Regions from separate parts of the Halalkalibacter krulwichiae genome, predicted to be linked through region 2. Evidence: a T-box and tRNA genes for the amino acid it is inferred to sense, from the RefSeq annotation. Region 2 holds a T-box; the other holds one or more tRNA genes.
The links. The T-box of region 2 lies ahead of ileS (isoleucine--tRNA ligase). A T-box ahead of a tRNA ligase gene usually reads a tRNA of that ligase, here a tRNA-Ile.

Region 1 (8,114 bases), 2.2 Mb from region 2:
AGTAAGAGTAACATGTTATTCACATTTAAGAAAGAGGGAGCTTCATCAGTCATAAGACATCGAGCTACCCTCTAAATGATTACTCTTCATATTTCGGAATAAACCTCCGGTGATTTTTAAAGGCTTTCGTATAATTTGTTGCTTCATCAAGCGCTTTTTCCTCAACTCGGATTCTTACAGAAAGGATAAATGCGTTTAAAAGCGTAAAAATTAGCGCTGTCCAATAGGCTTGAAAAATTAAAGGTAAACAAGCTAATTCCGTCACTACAACGGCATAATTAGGATGCCGTAAATATTTATATGGACCTTTTGCCACAACCTTTGCACCAGGTAAAATCATGATCCTTGTATTCCAAAAGCGCCCCAAAGAAGAAAGAGCCCATACTCGTCCTACTTGTGCAAGTAAAAAGGCAATTAAAGGAATAATAGACCATAATACAAACCCTTTGTTAGTTATCGATATTTCTATTAATAAAGAAATGAAGAACAAAGAGTGAAGAAGAACGATATATTTATAATGGTCTTTCCCAGCTTCATACCCTCCCTGACTCTTTACCCATTTTGCATTTCGATTCGCAATAATCATTTCAATTATTCGTTGTATAACCACAAGTCCAATAAAGAAGTAAACAGCAAGCACGTTAATGTACCCCCTTCCAAGTTACTAGAACAAGCTCCGAACAAAACCCTGGTCCTAAAGCAGCCATTAACCCATAGTCTCCATCATTATGTTGTTCGAGCATGATTTTCTCAAGAACATATAAGACCGTGGGTGATGACATGTTTCCATGCTTTCTTAGAATTTCTTTTGACTGCTTTAATAATCTTTCACTGATTTGCAAAGTATCCTTATATGCCTCCAACACTTTCTTCCCACCTGGATGGGCAATAAATGCTGACAGTTGCTCTATACTGATATCTTGCTTATTGAGAAAACCAGTTACATTGGGTTCAAGCCATTCCTTTATAATTGTCGGAATGTCTCTAGAAAACACTACATGTAAACCACTGTCCTTAACATCCCAGCCCATAACATCTTCAGAATTAGGCATAAGCGTTGACTGTGTGGCAACAATCGTCGGCCTAATAGGTGTCTTTAAATGACTTATAAGAGAAGAACCGTCTCCAGCAATGACCGCACAAGCTATTCCATCGGCAAACAAAGAAGTTCCGACGAGGTTACTTTTTGAGCGATCATTTCTCTGAAACGTTAAACTACACAACTCAACGCAAACGACTAACACATTCTCTTCAGGGTACGCTCTACAATACTCATACGCACGACTAATCCCTGCAGCTCCTCCCGCACACCCAAGTCCCCACAAAGGAATCCTTTTTGTGTGAGAAGTAAAAGGTAAATTATTCATAATGCGTGCATCTAAGCTTGGAGTAGACATCCCAGAACTTGAAACGAGTACAATAGCATCAATATTTTTTATATCGATTGATTTCTTTAAAAAGTGGTCATTTATTAAACATTTCTTAATTGCTTCAGTGCTAAAGGAAGTCGCTAACTTAATATACAAATCATTTTTTTCCTTCAAACTATGATCTTGTTCAAACCATTCAATTGGTACAGCAAAATGTCGCTCTTCAATTTGACCATTTTGAAACACCTTTAATAATCGTTCAATATCTTGAAAGTCTTCATTAAAGAGTTCTCTTGCAAATTCAGTTGTCGTCTCTTGATCTAGTGTATGTGGGGGGTTAAACGTACTAACGGAAATAATTGAAGGCATTCTATTACACCTACCCCTTCTATTCTGTAACGTTAGATTCACCAAATTTTAGAAATTCATACATTCAATTTGAAGTAAAAAACTCTCTCTTAAATATTAAGAGATTTGTTATTTTTCTCTTTCTCCTTTATGAGGTATGTCATAGCTGGCAAAAGCCATCAAGGGGATTTTATTTTAAAGAGGAGTGATAAAATAGGACTTCTAAAATAACGCTTTTTTCTATATACAAAAAAAAGCACAATCCATTGGATTGTACTTTATCAGCCTGGCAACGTCCTACTCTCACAGGGGGAAGCCCCCAACTACCATCGGCGCAGAAGAGCTTAACGACCGTGTTCGGCATGGGAACGGGTGTGACCTCTTCGCTATCGCCACCAGACTATTTATTGAACATCGGATTCTCCTCAGAGTATCTTCGTTCACATTTGAGAAATGGTTCTCTCAAAACTAGATAATGCGTAATAGAAACTCAAGAATATATATTGGATAAGTCCTCGACCGATTAGTATCTGTCAGCTCCACGTGTCGCCACGCTTCCACACCAGACCTATCAACCTCATCATCTCTAAGGGGTCTTACTGGATTAACTCCATGGGAAATCTCATCTTGAGGGGGGCTTCATGCTTAGATGCTTTCAGCACTTATCCCGTCCACACGTAGCTACCCAGCTATGCTCCTGGCGGAACAACTGGTACACCAGCGGTGTGTCCATCCCGGTCCTCTCGTACTAAGGACAGCTCCTCTCAAATTTCCTACGCCCGCGACGGATAGGGACCGAACTGTCTCACGACGTTCTGAACCCAGCTCGCGTACCGCTTTAATGGGCGAACAGCCCAACCCTTGGGACCTACTTCAGCCCCAGGATGCGATGAGCCGACATCGAGGTGCCAAACCTCCCCGTCGATGTGGACTCTTGGGGGAGATAAGCCTGTTATCCCCAGGGTAGCTTTTATCCGTTGAGCGATGGCCCTTCCATGCGGAACCACCGGATCACTAAGCCCGACTTTCGTCCCTGCTCGACTTGTAGGTCTCGCAGTCAAGCTCCCTTTTGCCTTTGCACTCTACGAATGATTTCCAACCATTCTGAGGGAACCTTTGGGCGCCTCCGTTACTGTTTAGGAGGCGACCGCCCCAGTCAAACTGCCCACCTGACACTGTCCCTGAACCGGATCACGGCTCGAGGTTAGAATGTCAGCACAGTCAGGGTAGTATCCCACCGACGCCTCCACGTAAGCTGGCGCTCACGCTTCCAAGGCTCCTACCTATCCTGTACAAACTGTACCAACATCCAATATCAAGCTACAGTAAAGCTCCATGGGGTCTTTCCGTCCTGTCGCGGGTAACCTGCATCTTCACAGGTACTATAATTTCACCGGGTCTCTCGTTGAGACAGTATCCAAATCGTTACACCATTCGTGCGGGTCGGAACTTACCCGACAAGGAATTTCGCTACCTTAGGACCGTTATAGTTACGGCCGCCGTTTACTGGGGCTTCAATTCAGAGCTTCTCGCGAACGATAACCCCTCCTCTTAACCTTCCAGCACCGGGCAGGTGTCAGCCCCTATACTTCGCCTTGCGGCTTCGCAGAGACCTGTGTTTTTGCTAAACAGTCGCTTGGATCTTTTCACTGCGGCTCTCTCGGGCTTGCACCCTAATAGAGCACCCCTTCTCCCGAAGTTACGGGGTCATTTTGCCGAGTTCCTTAACGAGAGTTCTCCCGAGCGTCTTAGAATTCTCTTCTCGCCTACCTGTGTCGGTTTGCGGTACGGGCACCTCTCACCTCGCTAGAGGCTTTTCTAGGCAGTGTAGGATCAGGAACTTCGGTACTAATATTTCCCTCGCCATCACAGCTCAGCCTTTATGGAAAGCGGATTTGCCTACTTTCCAGCCTAACTGCTTGGACGCGCATATCCATCAGCGCGCTTACCCTACCTTTCTGCGTCCCCCCATTGCTCAAACGGTGAGGAGGTGGTACAGGAATTTCAACCTGTTGTCCATCGCCTACGCCTTTCGGCCTCGGCTTAGGTCCCGACTGACCCTGAGCGGACGAGCCTTCCTCAGGAAACCTTGGGCTTTCGACGGAGGGGATTCTCACCCCTCACTCGCTACTCATACCGGCATTCTCACTTCTAAGCGCTCCACCAGTCCTCTCGGTCTGACTTCGCTGCACTTAGAACGCTCCCCTACCACTGACACCAGAAGGTGTCAATCCATAGCTTCGGTGATACGTTTAGCCCCGGTACATTTTCGGCGCAGAGTCACTCGACCAGTGAGCTATTACGCACTCTTTAAATGGTGGCTGCTTCTAAGCCAACATCCTGGTTGTCTGGGCAACTCCACATCCTTTTCCACTTAACGTATACTTTGGGACCTTAGCTGATGGTCTGGGCTGTTTCCCTCTTGACTACGGATCTTAGCACTCGCAGTCTGACTCCCGAGGATAAGTATTTGGCATTCGGAGTTTGACTGAATTCGGTAATCCTGTGGGGACCCCTAGTCCAATCAGTGCTCTACCTCCAATACTCTTCCCTCGAGGCTAGCCCTAAAGCTATTTCGGGGAGAACCAGCTATTTCCGAGTTCGATTGGCATTTCACCCCTACCCACACCTCATCCCCGCACTTTTCAACGTGCGTGGGTTCGGGCCTCCATTCAGTGTTACCTGAACTTCACCCTGGACATGGGTAGATCACACGGTTTCGGGTCTACGACCACGTACTAGGGTAATGTATTCATTACCCACTGCGCCCTATTCAGACTCGCTTTCGCTGCGGCTCCGCCTATTCAGCTTAACCTTGCACGGGATCGTAACTCGCCGGTTCATTCTACAAAAGGCACGCTGTCACCCGTAAATGGGCTCCAACTAGTTGTAGGCACACGGTTTCAGGATCTCTTTCACTCCCCTTCCGGGGTGCTTTTCACCTTTCCCTCACGGTACTGGTTCACTATCGGTCACTAGGGAGTATTTAGCCTTGGGAGATGGTCCTCCCGGATTCCGACGGGGTTTCACGTGTCCCGCCGTACTCAGGATACGTCTCGGAGAGACGGGCATTTCGGCTACAGGGCTGTTACCTTATACTGCGGATCTTTCCAGATCGCTTCACCTATGCTCGTCTTTTGTAACTCCGTATGAGACGTCCTACAACCCCAAGAGGCAAGCCTCTTGGTTTGGGCTGTTTCCGTTTCGCTCGCCGCTACTTAGGAAATCGCATTTGCTTTCTCTTCCTCTGGGTACTTAGATGTTTCAGTTCCCCAGGTCTGCCTCCTCATACCCTATGTATTCAGGTATGGGTACCATCCCATTACGGATGGTGGGTTCCCCCATTCGGATATCCTCGGATCAAAGCTTACTTACAGCTCCCCGAGGCGTTTCGCCGTTCGTCGCGTCCTTCTTAGGCTCCTAGTGCCAAGGCATCCACCGTGCGCCCTTCATAACTTAACCAAATTAAAAAGGTATTTCGGATGTGATTTTTCAAAAATCACTTGAATTCTTGACATGCTCGTTTGATCTTCTCTTATAAATAAGATACCGATAAAACTAACATTGTTTCTATTTGCATTATCTAGTTTTCAAAGAACCAGTTTACTAATTAGAATACAATTCTCATCAGTAAACACTAAAGTATATTTTGGTGGAGCCTAGCGGGATCGAACCGCTGACCTCCTGCGTGCAAGGCAGGCGCTCTCCCAGCTGAGCTAAGGCCCCAAATAAAAACGTCCATATAAAACAAACGTTTAATTAAATTCTTATAATGGTGGGCCTAAGTGGACTCGAACCACCGACCTCACGCTTATCAGGCGTGCGCTCTAACCAGCTGAGCTATAGGCCCATACGACTTTTTTATCGAGTTAACTAACTTAATAGAGAGTTTTGAGCCCTCTCAAAACTGAACAAAAGACCAAAGCATCAAACAACCGAAGTTGTTCGTCGACTAGAGTATTACTCCATAGAAAGGAGGTGATCCAGCCGCACCTTCCGATACGGCTACCTTGTTACGACTTCACCCCAATCATCTGTCCCACCTTAGGCGGCTAGCTCCCAAAAGGGTTACTCCACCGACTTCGGGTGTTACAAACTCTCGTGGTGTGACGGGCGGTGTGTACAAGGCCCGGGAACGTATTCACCGCGGCATGCTGATCCGCGATTACTAGCAATTCCGGCTTCATGTAGGCGAGTTGCAGCCTACAATCCGAACTGAGAATGGCTTTATGAGATTGGCTCGACCTCGCGGTTTTGCTGCTCTTTGTACCATCCATTGTAGCACGTGTGTAGCCCAGGTCATAAGGGGCATGATGATTTGACGTCATCCCCACCTTCCTCCGGTTTGTCACCGGCAGTCACCTTAGAGTGCCCAACTAAATGCTGGCAACTAAGATCAAGGGTTGCGCTCGTTGCGGGACTTAACCCAACATCTCACGACACGAGCTGACGACAACCATGCACCACCTGTCACTTATGTCCCCGAAGGGAAATCCCTATCTCTAGGGAGGGCATAAGGATGTCAAGACCTGGTAAGGTTCTTCGCGTTGCTTCGAATTAAACCACATGCTCCACTGCTTGTGCGGGCCCCCGTCAATTCCTTTGAGTTTCAACCTTGCGGTCGTACTCCCCAGGCGGAGTGCTTAATGTGTTAACTTCGGCACTAAGGGCATCGAAACCCCTAACACCTAGCACTCATCGTTTACGGCGTGGACTACCAGGGTATCTAATCCTGTTTGCTCCCCACGCTTTCGCGCCTCAGCGTCAGTTACAGACCAGAGAGTCGCCTTCGCCACTGGTGTTCCTCCACATATCTACGCATTTCACCGCTACACGTGGAATTCCACTCTCCTCTTCTGTACTCAAGTCTCCCAGTTTCCAATGACCCTCCACGGTTGAGCCGTGGGCTTTCACATCAGACTTAAAAGACCGCCTGCGCGCGCTTTACGCCCAATAATTCCGGACAACGCTTGCCACCTACGTATTACCGCGGCTGCTGGCACGTAGTTAGCCGTGGCTTTCTGGTTAGGTACCGTCAAGGTACCGCCCTATTCGAACGGTACTTGTTCTTCCCTAACAACAGAGCTTTACGAACCGAAATCCTTCATCACTCACGCGGCGTTGCTCCGTCAGACTTTCGTCCATTGCGGAAGATTCCCTACTGCTGCCTCCCGTAGGAGTCTGGGCCGTGTCTCAGTCCCAGTGTGGCCGATCACCCTCTCAGGTCGGCTACGCATCGTCGCCTTGGTAAGCCATTACCTTACCAACTAGCTAATGCGCCGCGGGCCCATCCTGTAGTGATAGCCGGAGCCATCTTTTATTCTGAGACCATGAGGTCTCAGATGTTATCCGGTATTAGCACCGATTTCTCGATGTTATCCCAGTCTACAGGGCAGGTTGCCCACGTGTTACTCACCCGTCCGCCGCTAACGTCATAAGAGCAAGCTCTTAATCAGTCCGCTCGACTTGCATGTATTAGGCACGCCGCCAGCGTTCGTCCTGAGCCAGGATCAAACTCTCCATAAAAGTGTTTGATTTGTGCTCAAATCGTATCGCTAACGATACTTCATTGTGATTTTGCGAAATCACTTAAAATTGACGAGATATCATGTATCTCTTTCGCTTGGCTTTTGTTCAGTTTTCAAAGAACTCGACGTCGCTCATTGGCGGCTTTTATATGTTAACAAACTTAAGTCAGTAAGTCAACAACTTTTTTTCGCGGTCATTCTAGTCATTTCGACTTCGTTCGCGACAACGAAATTAAATATACCATCTATCTATATATGCGTCAATAGATTTTTTTATTTTTTATTACACTTTTTATCAATGGTGAAACGTTCGCCTAATAAAAAGCAACTTCTTAAAAAAGAAGTTGCTTTACAAACATATCCCTATTCAGATAAGAAACCGAAGTAGGCTAAGAAGACAAAGAATAACACGTACATGATCGGATGAATTTCCTTCCCTCTTCCTTTAGCTAACATCGTTATCGGATATAAGATGAACCCCATCGCGATCCCTGTTGCAATACTAGATGTCAACGGCATAGTTACAATAGTCACAAACGCAGGAACAGCCACTTCAAATTTTTTCCAATCGATCAACCCTAAAGAAGATGCCATCAAAATCCCAACAACAATTAAAGCAGGTGCTGTCACTTGTTCCGTCACAACCGCTAATAACGGCGAGAAGAAAAGTGCAACAAGGAACAATACTGATGTAACAACAGAAGTAAAACCAGTACGACCTCCAGCAGCAACACCAGAAGCAGATTCAACATAAGCTGTTGTAGTTGAAGTACCTAACAACGCCCCAATTGATGTAGCACTTGAATCTGCCAATAAAGCTTTGCCGGCACGAGGAAGCTTATTATCCTTCACAAAACCAGCTTGATTA
Region 2 (12,177 bases):
TTCCGTTTCATCATCATCTCCGTCAAAATTATAACGTCTGAATCCTCCCAGGACTGTTTCCTCTGAAGGTCGATCATCTGTTATTGTATTATTGACTGCACTTACTATAGTACGCGCTGCTGGGTTAGCCTCTAATCGTTCATAAGGAATTTGTTGGCCTGTTACTTCACAAATACCAAACGTTTCATTACTAAATTTATCAAGTGCATGCTCAATTTCCTCATGTTCTCTTTCAAGTTTCTCAAGCAATGCAAAATCCTTCTCTCGCTCATATAAATCTGTAGCTACATCTGCAGGGTGATTATCATATTGAGACAATTCACCAGTAGAAAAAGACAAGGTTCGGTTTTGTTCTTCTTGAAAATGATGATTAATTTGTTCTTCTACAGCTTTTTTACGTTGTTGTAAAGCTGCTTTAATTTTTGTATAGTCCTGCATTTCATCTCCCCCAATAAAGAAATGACGTCTGTGACGTTCCTTATTATTGTGACCATCAATAGGAGATATAGCCAACACAACATTTAACAACAGCAAACAGAGCACAAGAAAGGCTTTCACCTTTTTGTGCTCTACAGGAATATGTTATCTAGGCTTATTATTTAGAAATATTTGCATAATAGTTCGTAACGGTCTCTGCACAAGACGAACATAGCCCAGAATGCTCTTCATTCGAACCAACAGTTGTTGAAACAACCCAACAACGTTCACATGTTTCACCGTCAGCTTGCTCTACTACAATCGCTAAATCATCAAATCGAACAGCACTTTCTGGTGCTTCATTTACTTCACCCGCTAAGTGAACATCTGAAACGATAAATAACTTCTCAAGGGTTGGAATTTTCGTAAGCAATTGACGAACTTCTCCACTCGTGTAAAGCGTAATCGAAGCTGTTAAAGACTTACCAATTTTCTTTTCATTACGAGCTTGTTCAAGAGCTTTTAGAACATCATCCCTTACTTCCATAAAATGATTCCAAGTCGCCTTTAATTCTTCTACATCACCAAACACTTTTGCTTCAGGCATGTCTGTTAATTGTACACTCTCTTCTTTAACAGAAGGAATATGCTCCCACACTTCATCAGCTGTATGACTTAAAATCGGAGATACTAATTTAGTTAAGGCAACAAGCGCTTCATACATCACCGTTTGAATCGCTCGACGATTTGGGTGATCAGCATGTTCAATATAAAGCGTATCTTTCGCTAAATCCATATAGAAAGAGCTTAAATCAATTGTACAGAAATTATGAATGGTATGATAGACAGTCGAAAATTGATATTGATCATAAGCTTGCTTCACTTTTTCAATGACTTCATTTAATTTAACGTGCATGAAGAGATCTACACCACTAAGATCACTAACATAATCTTTTGCTGGATCAAAATCATGTAAATTCCCTAATAGAAAACGGAATGTATTACGTATCTTACGATAAGATTCAGACACTTGTTTTAAAATCTTATCTGACACTCGTACATCTGCTTGATAATCAACTGACGCTACCCATAAGCGTAATATGTCTGCCCCTAGTTGCTTCATTACATCATTCGGTACAACGACATTTCCAATTGACTTACTCATTTTACGCCCTTCACCATCAAGCGCAAATCCATGACTTAATACACCTTTATAAGGAGCTTTTCCAGTAATCGCCACACTTGTGGAAAGGGAAGAGTTAAACCAACCACGATATTGGTCAGAACCTTCTAAATATAAGTCAGCCGGGCGCTGAAGATCATCACGTTCCTCAAGAACAGCTTGATGAGAAGAACCAGAATCAAACCAAACATCCATAATGTCCATTTCACGTGTAAATCTGCCATTTGGGCTATGTTCAGAAGTAAATCCTTCAGGTAAAAGCTGCTCCGTATCCCATTCAAACCAAACATTTGAACCGTGTTCACGGAATAATGAAGACACATGATCAATCGTTTCATCTGTAATAATAGGCTCTCCATTCTCACCATAGAATACCGGAATTGGTACTCCCCAAGCACGTTGACGTGAAATACACCAATCTCCACGATCTCGAACCATATTAAATAAACGCGTTTCTCCCCATTTTGGAAGCCATTCAACTTCCTCTATTGCTTTAAGCAATTCATCACGGAAGTTTTCAATTGAAGCAAACCATTGAGCTGTCGCACGATAAATAACAGGCTTTTTCGTACGCCAATCGTGCGCATATGAGTGAGTAATAAATGTTAACTTCATTAATGCGCCAACTTCCTCTAACTTTTCCGTAATTGGCTTGTTCGCAGCATCGTAGAATAATCCTTCAAACCCAGGGGCCTCAGCAGTCATATGTCCTTTATCATCAACTGGACATAGTACGTCTAGTCCATATTTTTGACCAACGATAAAATCTTCTTCACCGTGCCCAGGAGCTGTATGTACACATCCAGTACCAGCGTCTAGTGTTACATGCTCTCCACACATAACTAAGGATTCACGATCATAAATAGGATGTTTTGCTTTTACATATTCTAATTCTGTCCCTTTGATCGTTTTCAGTACTTCTAGATTTTCCCATTCAAATTCTTTCACAAGTTGTTCTAATAAACCTGCAGCAACAACATATTTCTTATTATTAACAGCAACCACGTTATAATCCAAATCAGGATGAACAGCAATTCCTAAGTTTGCCGGAATAGTCCAAGGGGTAGTTGTCCAAATAATAATATTCTCATCGCCATTAAGAACGCCTTTACCGTCACTTACTTGAAAGGCAACATAAATAGAAGGAGATCGCTTATCTTTATATTCGATCTCAGCCTCTGCAAGGGCAGACTCTGAAGAAGGAGACCAATATACTGGCTTTTTGCCTTTATAAATAAAGCCTTTCTTTGCCATTTCTCCAAACACTTTAATTTGTTGTGCTTCATAAGCTTTATCTAAAGTTACATAAGGATTCCACCAATCTCCACGAACTCCTAATCGCATAAACTGTTCACGTTGTCGATCAATCTGCTTACGAGCGTATTCCTCACATAACTTACGGAACTCGGCTACACTCATAGATTTACGGTTAACCTTCCCGCTTTTCGTTAATGCCGTTTCAATTGGTAATCCATGTGTATCCCAACCTGGAACATAAGGTGCATTAAATCCGCTCATAGACTTATAACGGACAATGATGTCTTTCAAAATTTTATTTAATGCGTGTCCCATGTGAATATCACCATTCGCATAAGGAGGCCCATCATGCAAAACAAATAACGGACGGTCAGCAGTTCGCTCCTGCACCTTTTGGTAAATATCCATCTCGCTCCATTTAGTTTGTCTTTCTGGTTCACGATTTGGCAGATTCCCTCTCATTGGGAATTCTGTTTTTGGCATTAGTAATGTTTCTTTATAATCCATTCAACTTTCCTCCATTTTGGATATACTTTTAAAACACAAAAAAACTCCTCTCCCAAAAGGGACGAGAAGTTAACCCGTGGTACCACCCTGTTGAAAAGGAATTACCCCTTTCCACTCTTGATTCGTAACGTGAATAACTCGTTGCAGCCTACTATCATTTCAGTGCAAGACTTAAGGGTGATTTTCTAGTGTGAACATGTCCAGGCTTTCACCATCCCTGAATCGCTAAGCACATTTTATACACTGTACTCGTCCCTATCATCGTCTTTTTTAACATATTTTAATGAGTATCATTATAAGATAGCCATTTAAGAAGTGCAAGTTAATTCCAGAAAAAAGTCATAAATCTCTGTTAACGCTCTTCATACACTTCTTCTTCTTCGATTACTTCATTCCAATCATCCGTTTGCAACATTTCAAGCTGTGCTTCAATTAACATTTTAAAACGCATTTTATAAACGGAAGCCTGCTTCTTCAATTCCTCCATCTCAATCATCACTTTCCTTGATTTAGAAAGTGCATCGTTAATTATACGATCCGCATTTTTTTCTGCTTCTTTCACAATTAACTGGGCTTCTTTTTGCGCATTTGTTCTTACTTCTTCCGCCGCTTCTTGAGCGACGAGAATGGATTTATTCAACGTCTCTTCAATATTCTTAAAATGGGCAAGCTTATCATCTAGATCCGTAACTTGCTCAAATAATTCTTTCTTTTCTCTAAGTACTGCTTCGTAATCTTTAATGACTTGATCTAAAAACTCATTTACTTCATCTTCATCATAACCACGAAATCCTCTTGTAAACTCCTTATTGTGAATATCTAAAGGGGTTAAAGGCATGCAAGCCACCTCCACGTTGTAATTTCAAAAATGCTATCTTTAAAATCAGGTTGTCGTATCAATTCGACAGAAAAAACAAAAAACCTGCATCTTTTTTAATTTAATTATCTTTTTTTCCCGAAACGTAACCGGAATTTATCTTTTTTTGTCATCCCTTCTATAGCCATGATTTTAGCACGGCCGTATTTACGAACAGATATGTAGTCTCCTTGTCTTATGATGAAGTCAGGTCGATCAACGATTTTCCAGTTAACTTTCACTAAACCTCTTTCAATTAATGGAGATACTTTTGTCCTTGAAAGGTTGTACATCTGTGCAACAATTACATCTACTCTCATGGAGGAAACTGTCGCAGTCGCTTCTTCCCAGTCATCTTTAGGCTTAATGTGCTCAGATAATGAAATTCGATTCAACCGAACAGTAGCTTTTCCAATTGTTTGAATGTTTGCTTGCACATAATCAGCTATTTCAGATGCTATAACACATTGAATAACATCATCAGACATGAAAATATCACCAAATTTATCTCTTTTTAACCCTAAATTCATTAAAGAACCCAGAACTTCTCGATGTTCCAATGTTACAAATTTCGCTGGATAATCAACTGAAAAAAGTCTCAACTGGAAATCGTCTTCTGTCGTTTCTAAATAAGATGGGGTTAAGCGCATTCTCTGCCTTTCTGCAAAAGGAGAGCCTCCCGAGAATGAGAGGCTCACTTCATCATCATGTCCAATTAGTGTACGAACAATTTCTTGTTGCCTAGGATCTAGAAAATCACTTAAACGATCAAGATGGCGGACCTTAACAGCTTCTTGCCATTCTAACACCTGATCAACAAATGGTCGCTCTTCCTCGCGAAAGTGTTGGTATATACTAATTGTTGTTCACTCCTATCTTTTATGCACCAAAAAGGGCCAACACGCCGACTCCCGCCATACGTAAAACGATAATAGCCACAATTGGAGAAAGGTCGATCATACCAAGTGGAGGTATAAATCTTCGGAATGGCTCTAAATAAGGCTCCACAATTCTTCCTATAAATTGGCCTATTGACGATTCTCTAGCATTAGGGAACCAAGACATGAGAATATAGCCTATAATAAAGAATGAGTAAATATAAATCGCATTATAAAGTAATCCACCAATCATTTGCAAAAACAATCACCACCTTTTAATACTTACCTTCAAAATGCTCTTGCATCATCTCTGTAATCGTTCCTGTTACATCAACATTATCTGGGGTACAAAGAAAAATGTTAGCACCAATTTTTTGGATATCTCCACCAATAGCATACACCGTTCCACTTAAAAAATCGACTATACGCTTGGCTTGATCATAAGAGATTCGTTGTAAATTTATAATAACAGCTTTACGATTCTTTAAATGATCAGCAATTTCCTGAGCTTCGTCATAAGTTCTTGGCTCAAGTAAAATCACTTTCGCCCCTTTTTGAACACTTTGTAAGCTTACTACATTTTGTGGAACAGCTTGAGGTTGTTGCTTATTCTGCTGCTGATTTCTTGGTTTTTGCTTCTGTTCATAATCTACACTCTCTTGTCGATTATCCACAAATTCTTCTACTTCTTCATACTCATCCTCAAGTTCGAAAAAACGCTTAAATCGAGATTTCATCCCCATTTATATTCTCCCCTCTTCTGAATTATTCTCGTCCAACTAAAGCTGACCCAATTCTAACAAATGTCGCCCCTTCTTCCACAGCCACTAGATAGTCATTTGACATTCCCATCGACAGTTCGGTACAAGGTGCGTGGTCAAGTTTTAATGATTTTATCTCATCTCTTAATTGTCTTAGCTGCTTAAAAATAGGGCGTGTTAACTCAGGGTCTTCATAAAAAGGTGCCATCGTCATCAAACCAACAACTTGAATTTTTTCAAAGTCTGCTAATTGATCAATGAATGTTCGCAGATGATTTGGTTCAATCCCTGCTTTAGATTCTTCACCTGAAACGTTAACTTGCACAAAACATTTTATTTTTTGACCTTCTTTTAAACGCTTGTCCAATTCTTCAGCTAAAGATAATCGATCAAGCGAATGAAGATATTCATATTTCCCTATTATTTTTTTTACTTTACGTGTTTGTAGGGAGCCTATAAAATGCCACACTCCTCGTTCGTTTAGTTCTTCCCATTTTTCTAGAGCGCCTTCTGCACGATTTTCACCAATATGTATTAAACCATTATCTAGAGCTGCTTTAGTCGTAGCGACACTTACATATTTTGTGACAGCAACAATGTTAACAGTATTTGGATCACGGCCAACTTTATCACAAGATGCCTTGATTGCATTTTCAATATTTGTTAAATTCTCTTTTATATCCATTTATTTCACCACCGATTTAATTCCAATAAAGCTCATCATTCTTCCTGTTTTTCCATTTTCAGCTCTATGAGAAAACATTCTCGTGTCCAAAGTTGTACAAATAGAAGAATTAATAATATGATCCGGGAGAATTCCTACTTCAATAAGTTGATTTTTGTTTATCTCGCGTAAGTCGAGTAGGTATTTATTATTCCCAATTGTTTCATATGGAAGATTACCGTTGTCTACAGGCAAGCTTTTCGTCACTTCATCTATTACTTTTTGATCAACCTCATAAGCTTGTTTACTTATACAAGGACCAATTGCCACATGAATGTCTTCTACTCTAATGTTCTCTTGTGTCTTAAATACCTGAACCATCTTAGCTCCAATATTCTTCACTGTCCCTCTCCAACCTGCATGAGCTAGACCGACTACTTCATGACTTGGTGAATAAAAGTAAAGTGGAACACAGTCCGCATAAAGACTTGTTAAGAGAAGATCTTTCTCGTTCGTGTAAATTCCATCTGTGTGAGCAATAGCTGTTTTTAAACTTCTACTTCCTTTACCAGCGTCTTCCATTGTAACCTTTTGTATATCGGCTTCATGTACTTGTTCTGTACCAATCCAATTTTCTAATGATATATTTAAATCATTAGCTACTAATTGTCGGTTTTGTAAAACACTTTCCCACTCATCACCAACATGGAATCCCATATTTAAACTACTAAACGGACTTTTACTTGTACCGCCATCTCTTGTAGTAAAACCAACAACAAGTTGTGGGCGAGACTCACTCCATGGTTGGATTGTAACATAGCGATTATTAACTTGAACAAAAGCCTCCACCAATAGATTCCTCCCCAATTCATGTTTCAATAAATACTTGGCTGACCTGATTTCAATAAGAATTTCGCTTATCGACGATGGCTTCTTTCACTGCATGCACCGTCTTTAGGTAACTCACCAAGAAAAACTATTGTATCCCCAATCTCCAATGGGAAATTTTCCTTTTGAAGATTGGGTCTTACCTTATTTTAGCACAGGTGTATTGATACAAGAAACGACTTTCTTTTCATTACCTGTTTCTTGGTGTCGAAGGAGGTTCAAATTTTACTGGTTTTCTCTCATAAACATTTGGTACTTCAACTAAAATAACATCAGATCCAATTCGAATGATATTTTTCCAAGGGATAATGATTTCTTCAGATTCCTTCCCAAAAAGACCCATCATCTTTCCGGAAGCATTGATAATAAGAGCTTCAATCGTTCCAGTTTTTAAATTGATATCAAGGTCTGTTAGCTGTCCTAACCTTTTACCGTTGTCCATATTGACAATGTCTTTCACTTGCAATTCAGAAATTTTCATCAAATCTCCCACCCCATTTCTTACATTTCTTAGTTGTACGTCTTCTACTATATGCAAGAACGATCAACAAATATGAACGATTCGTTTGACAGTCTAGAAGCTTTATTGTGTTTACCTTAATCATAGGTTTAAAGCAAATTTCCCCAAAAAAAGATACCTCATGTAAGGATCTTTTTGTAACCTAGCATGGGTGCTAGTAACAAAATTTACCCTAGATGAGGTATCTACTTTGCTCGCTAAATTTGAGCATGTTTATTCATTTGTTGAATAGCTGCTTTTTCTAAACGGGATACTTGCGCTTGAGAGATCCCAATTTCATCTGCCACTTCCATTTGTGTTTTCCCTTGGAAAAATCTCATATTAAGTATCATTTTTTCTCGATCATTCAAACGTACCATAGCTTCTTTTAACGCAATTTCTTCTACCCAATTGACATCTTTATTCCGTTCGTCGCTGATTTGGTCCATGACGAATATCGGATCCCCGCCATCATTATAGATTGGCTCAAATAGAGATACTGGATCTTGAATTGCATCTAATGCAAAAACAACATCCTCTTTAGGAACATCTAACACCTTTGCAATCTCTTGCACTGTAGGCTCTTTCTCACGTTTCTTTTCGGACATAATCTGATCTCGCACTTGTAATGCTTTATAAGCAATATCTCTTAAAGAACGCGAGACTCGAATCGGATTATTATCTCTCAAATAACGGCGAATTTCACCTATAATCATAGGAACCGCGTATGTAGAGAATTTTACATTTTGGCTTAAATCAAAGTTATCAATTGATTTCATTAAACCAATACAACCTACTTGGAATAGGTCATCAACATATTCTCCGCGATTATTAAAACGTTGAATTACACTAAGCACCAACCGAAGATTTCCATTTACCAATGTTTCGCGTGCACTTGTTTCACCATTTTGTAACCGCTGAAATAACTCGCGCATTTCTGTGTTCTTTAGAACCGGTAATTTCGAGGTATCCACACCGCAAATTTCAACTTTATTTCGTGTCAATTCTTTCCCTCCTATCGCGGGAGATGATGTCTAAGAAAAGTATCTCCTCAGAAGGAAAAAATATGCACAAGCTTTTTTAAAACACAGAAATAGATGTGCTTCATGCTCGTCATAACAACAAATATTTACTAAATTAAATTTTTTTGAAGCAAAAAAAGCATTGAATTTATTCAATGCTTTGCACTATGTACTGTAACGAGAATCTTTTTTTCATGTAGCTACTGGATTAACGACCTTAACTTTATACAGTTGTTACACCATTTTATTAAACTCTTTTTGAAGCCTTTTAATGATTCTTTTCTCTAACCTTGAAATATAGGATTGAGAGATACCAAGCATATCGGCCACATCTTTTTGTGTTTTCTCTTCTCCTCCAGCTAGTCCAAATCTTAGTTCCATAATTTGTTTTTCACGATCATTTAACGTATGAAGAGCTTTAACTAATAATCGACGATCTACTTTTTCTTCAATTCCTCTTGTAATAATATCTTCATCTGTACCTAACACATCTGATAAGAGAAGCTCATTTCCATCCCAATCAATGTTTAATGGCTCATCAAAGGAAACTTCCGACCTCGTTTTATTGTTTCTTCTTAAATACATTAGAATCTCATTTTCAATACATCTTGACGCATAGGTAGCAAGCTTTATTTTCTTTTCAGGATTAAATGTATTTACTGCCTTTATTAATCCAATCGTGCCGATACTTATTAAGTCCTCAATATTAATCCCTGTATTTTCAAATTTTCTTGCAATATAAACAACCAATCGTAAGTTACGTTCAATTAACATCGACCTTACAGCTTTGTCTCCTGAAGGTAATTTTTTTAATAGCACGGCTTCTTCTTCTTTAGAAAGGGGCGGCGGTAAAGCCTCACTACCACCTATGTAATAAACTTCGTCTGCTTTCATTCCTAAACGATACATCAATTTGTACCAGAATAAGGTCAATTTAAGTTTTAGCATGTTTTGTGCCTCCTAACGACTGGATTATGCTAGTTTATCAGTGGAAACACCGAGTACTAACTTTGGATGAACAATACATTTAAATACTCCATCAGCTGATAATTCCTTATCTTGTAAGCCTAGCAAAACATTCCTTGTTTCAATTTGCTGATTTTGGTAATAAATCCGCACTCGATCCGGTTTTAGACCTGTTAAAAATGGTGAAGATTGTCCGATGACCTTATAAGGTATAACCGTTGCCAACTCTAGTAACTCATTATTGCTATGCTCGCCTACTTCAAGGTGCTCATGAAATGTAAGTAAGTGGTCAACTTCTTCTTGTTGGAAATATCGATAAAGCATACTTGCCTCGATAATCATTACAGGTTTTTTTGTCAAAGGATCAGACAACTGATTTCCGCTATCTATCAACCCCCTACACCTAAATGTATAACCTAGAATAGTTATATCAACATCTACGAGCTGATCATATTGAACTTGCTTAATCTCTATGTCTTCAATACGATGTTTCGAGAAATACCATATTAAAGGGAACCCAAGAAAGACGAAAATCCAACTAATACCGCTACCAAAATAACCTGAATTTGCTTGTAGTACCCCACTTAATATAGGAGCCTCACTTTGCCAAAAGAAATGAAGAGCAAACAAACCACCACCTGTCATGAAAGCAACAAAATAAAACATTAGTAATCCTTGAATAAAATAACGAAACCTTTTGTATCCAAAAGCAATTAACACGATGATCGCTGAATAGAACAATTTCATCCATGGTTGAAAAAACAGTGAAGCAATGGGACTAAACATCAAGAACACAACTAATGATGCAAACAACGCTGCGATTACCATTCTGACATGATTAAAGCGCCGTTTTAATACTAGAGAAGTGAGGGCAATTAACAGATAATCAATACAAAGATTTAAAAACCAGATCACATCAATATATAAGGTCATATTCATCCTCACATCCATTGATTTGAATCAAGTATATTACAAATTCTATTAAGAAGTCTGTCGCTTCATGACAAGCAAATGGGGCTTATTTTCAGAGATTTTAAGAAAAATTGTCATCTTAACAACTCCAGGAAATAAACTCAGGAAATAATCAAAACGTTAGACCTTATATTCATAAAAAAAAGAGTTGATTCAAAATGAATCAACTCTTTTTTAATTATCTATTACGATTTCTACGGTTTCTTAAAAATGTTGGAATATCTAATGTATCAGAAGGTTCAGGTACTGATTGACTTTGTTGTTGAACAAAGCGATTTTCCTTCACCTCTTCTTGTGGCGCAGCCTGAGTAGGTTGTGGCTTATTTGCCTTTGGACTAATCGAACGTTGTTGATTAGCAGCTGGTACATCATCAAAACCAGTAGCAATTACTGTTACAACAATCTCATCTTTTAAATTCTCGTTAATGACTGATCCAAAGATCATATTCACTTCAGAATCAGATGCAGCTGAAACGATTTCTGCAGCTTCGTGAACTTCATATAGTGAAAGGTTTGAACCACCAGTAATATTCATTAATACACCTTGCGCACCATCAACTGATGTTTCTAATAAAGGACTAGAAATTGCCTTTTTAGCGGCTTCACTAGCACGGTTCTCACCCGTAGCAATACCAATTCCCATTAAAGCTGAGCCTTTCTCGCTCATAATTGTTTTAACGTCTGCAAAGTCTAAGTTAATTAAACCCGGTACCGCAATTAAATCTGAGATACCTTGTACACCTTGACGTAACACATTATCCGCTTCTCTAAAAGCCTCAAGCATTGGAGTGTTTTTATCGACAATTTCTAAAAGACGATCATTAGGAATGACAATTAACGTGTCAACTTTTTCTTTTAGTGCTTGAATACCAGAGGCAGCATGTGTTGAACGTTTTCGACCTTCAAATGTAAATGGTCTAGTAACAACACCTACTGTTAGCGCGCCTAATTCCTTTGCAACTTCAGCGATAACAGGAGCTGCACCAGTACCGGTTCCGCCACCCATTCCTGCCGTAATGAAAACCATATCAGCACCCTGAAGTACTTCTTCTAATTGCTCACGGCTTTCCTCTGCAGCTTTTTTCCCAATTTCAGGATTAGCACCTGCACCTAATCCTCTCGTTAATTTTCCACCAAGTTGAAGCTTTGTTTCTGCTTTCGACAAATGTAATGCTTGGGCATCTGTATTTACAGCAATGAAGTCTACCCCTTGCAATCCATTTTCTATCATACGGTTAACGGCATTGCTTCCACCGCCGCCAACTCCAATTACTTTTATCTGAGCTAATTGCTCCATATCCATTTCA

Region 1: it has a tRNA-Ile gene. The T-box ahead of ileS (isoleucine--tRNA ligase) is inferred to sense a tRNA for this amino acid. The anticodon was not compared.

Annotation. Positions count from the first base shown of each region.
Region 1 covers NZ_CP020814.1:331,317-339,430, reverse strand. Annotated here, with positions in the region: gene BkAM31D_RS01745 (isoprenylcysteine carboxyl methyltransferase family protein) at 80-640, opposite strand; gene BkAM31D_RS01740 (type III polyketide synthase) at 642-1,739, opposite strand; rRNA gene rrf (5S ribosomal RNA) at 2,003-2,118, opposite strand; rRNA gene BkAM31D_RS01730 (23S ribosomal RNA) at 2,222-5,180, opposite strand; tRNA gene BkAM31D_RS01725 (tRNA-Ala) at 5,369-5,444, opposite strand; tRNA gene BkAM31D_RS01720 (tRNA-Ile) at 5,492-5,568, opposite strand; rRNA gene BkAM31D_RS01715 (16S ribosomal RNA) at 5,690-7,244, opposite strand; gene BkAM31D_RS01710 (NCS2 family permease) at 7,610-8,114, opposite strand, start outside.
Region 2 covers NZ_CP020814.1:2,751,830-2,764,006, forward strand. Annotated here, with positions in the region: gene BkAM31D_RS13870 (TraR/DksA C4-type zinc finger protein) at 1-438, opposite strand, end outside; gene ileS (isoleucine--tRNA ligase) at 596-3,364, opposite strand; T-box leader at 3,419-3,635, opposite strand; gene BkAM31D_RS13880 (DivIVA domain-containing protein) at 3,717-4,202, opposite strand; gene BkAM31D_RS13885 (YlmH family RNA-binding protein) at 4,307-5,080, opposite strand; gene BkAM31D_RS13890 (YggT family protein) at 5,100-5,357, opposite strand; gene BkAM31D_RS13895 (cell division protein SepF) at 5,374-5,841, opposite strand; gene BkAM31D_RS13900 (YggS family pyridoxal phosphate-dependent enzyme) at 5,864-6,544, opposite strand; gene pgeF (peptidoglycan editing factor PgeF) at 6,545-7,372, opposite strand; gene BkAM31D_RS13910 (YlmC/YmxH family sporulation protein) at 7,602-7,895, opposite strand; gene sigG (RNA polymerase sporulation sigma factor SigG) at 8,129-8,914, opposite strand; gene sigE (RNA polymerase sporulation sigma factor SigE) at 9,167-9,880, opposite strand; gene spoIIGA (sigma-E processing peptidase SpoIIGA) at 9,905-10,837, opposite strand; gene ftsZ (cell division protein FtsZ) at 11,049-12,177, opposite strand, start outside.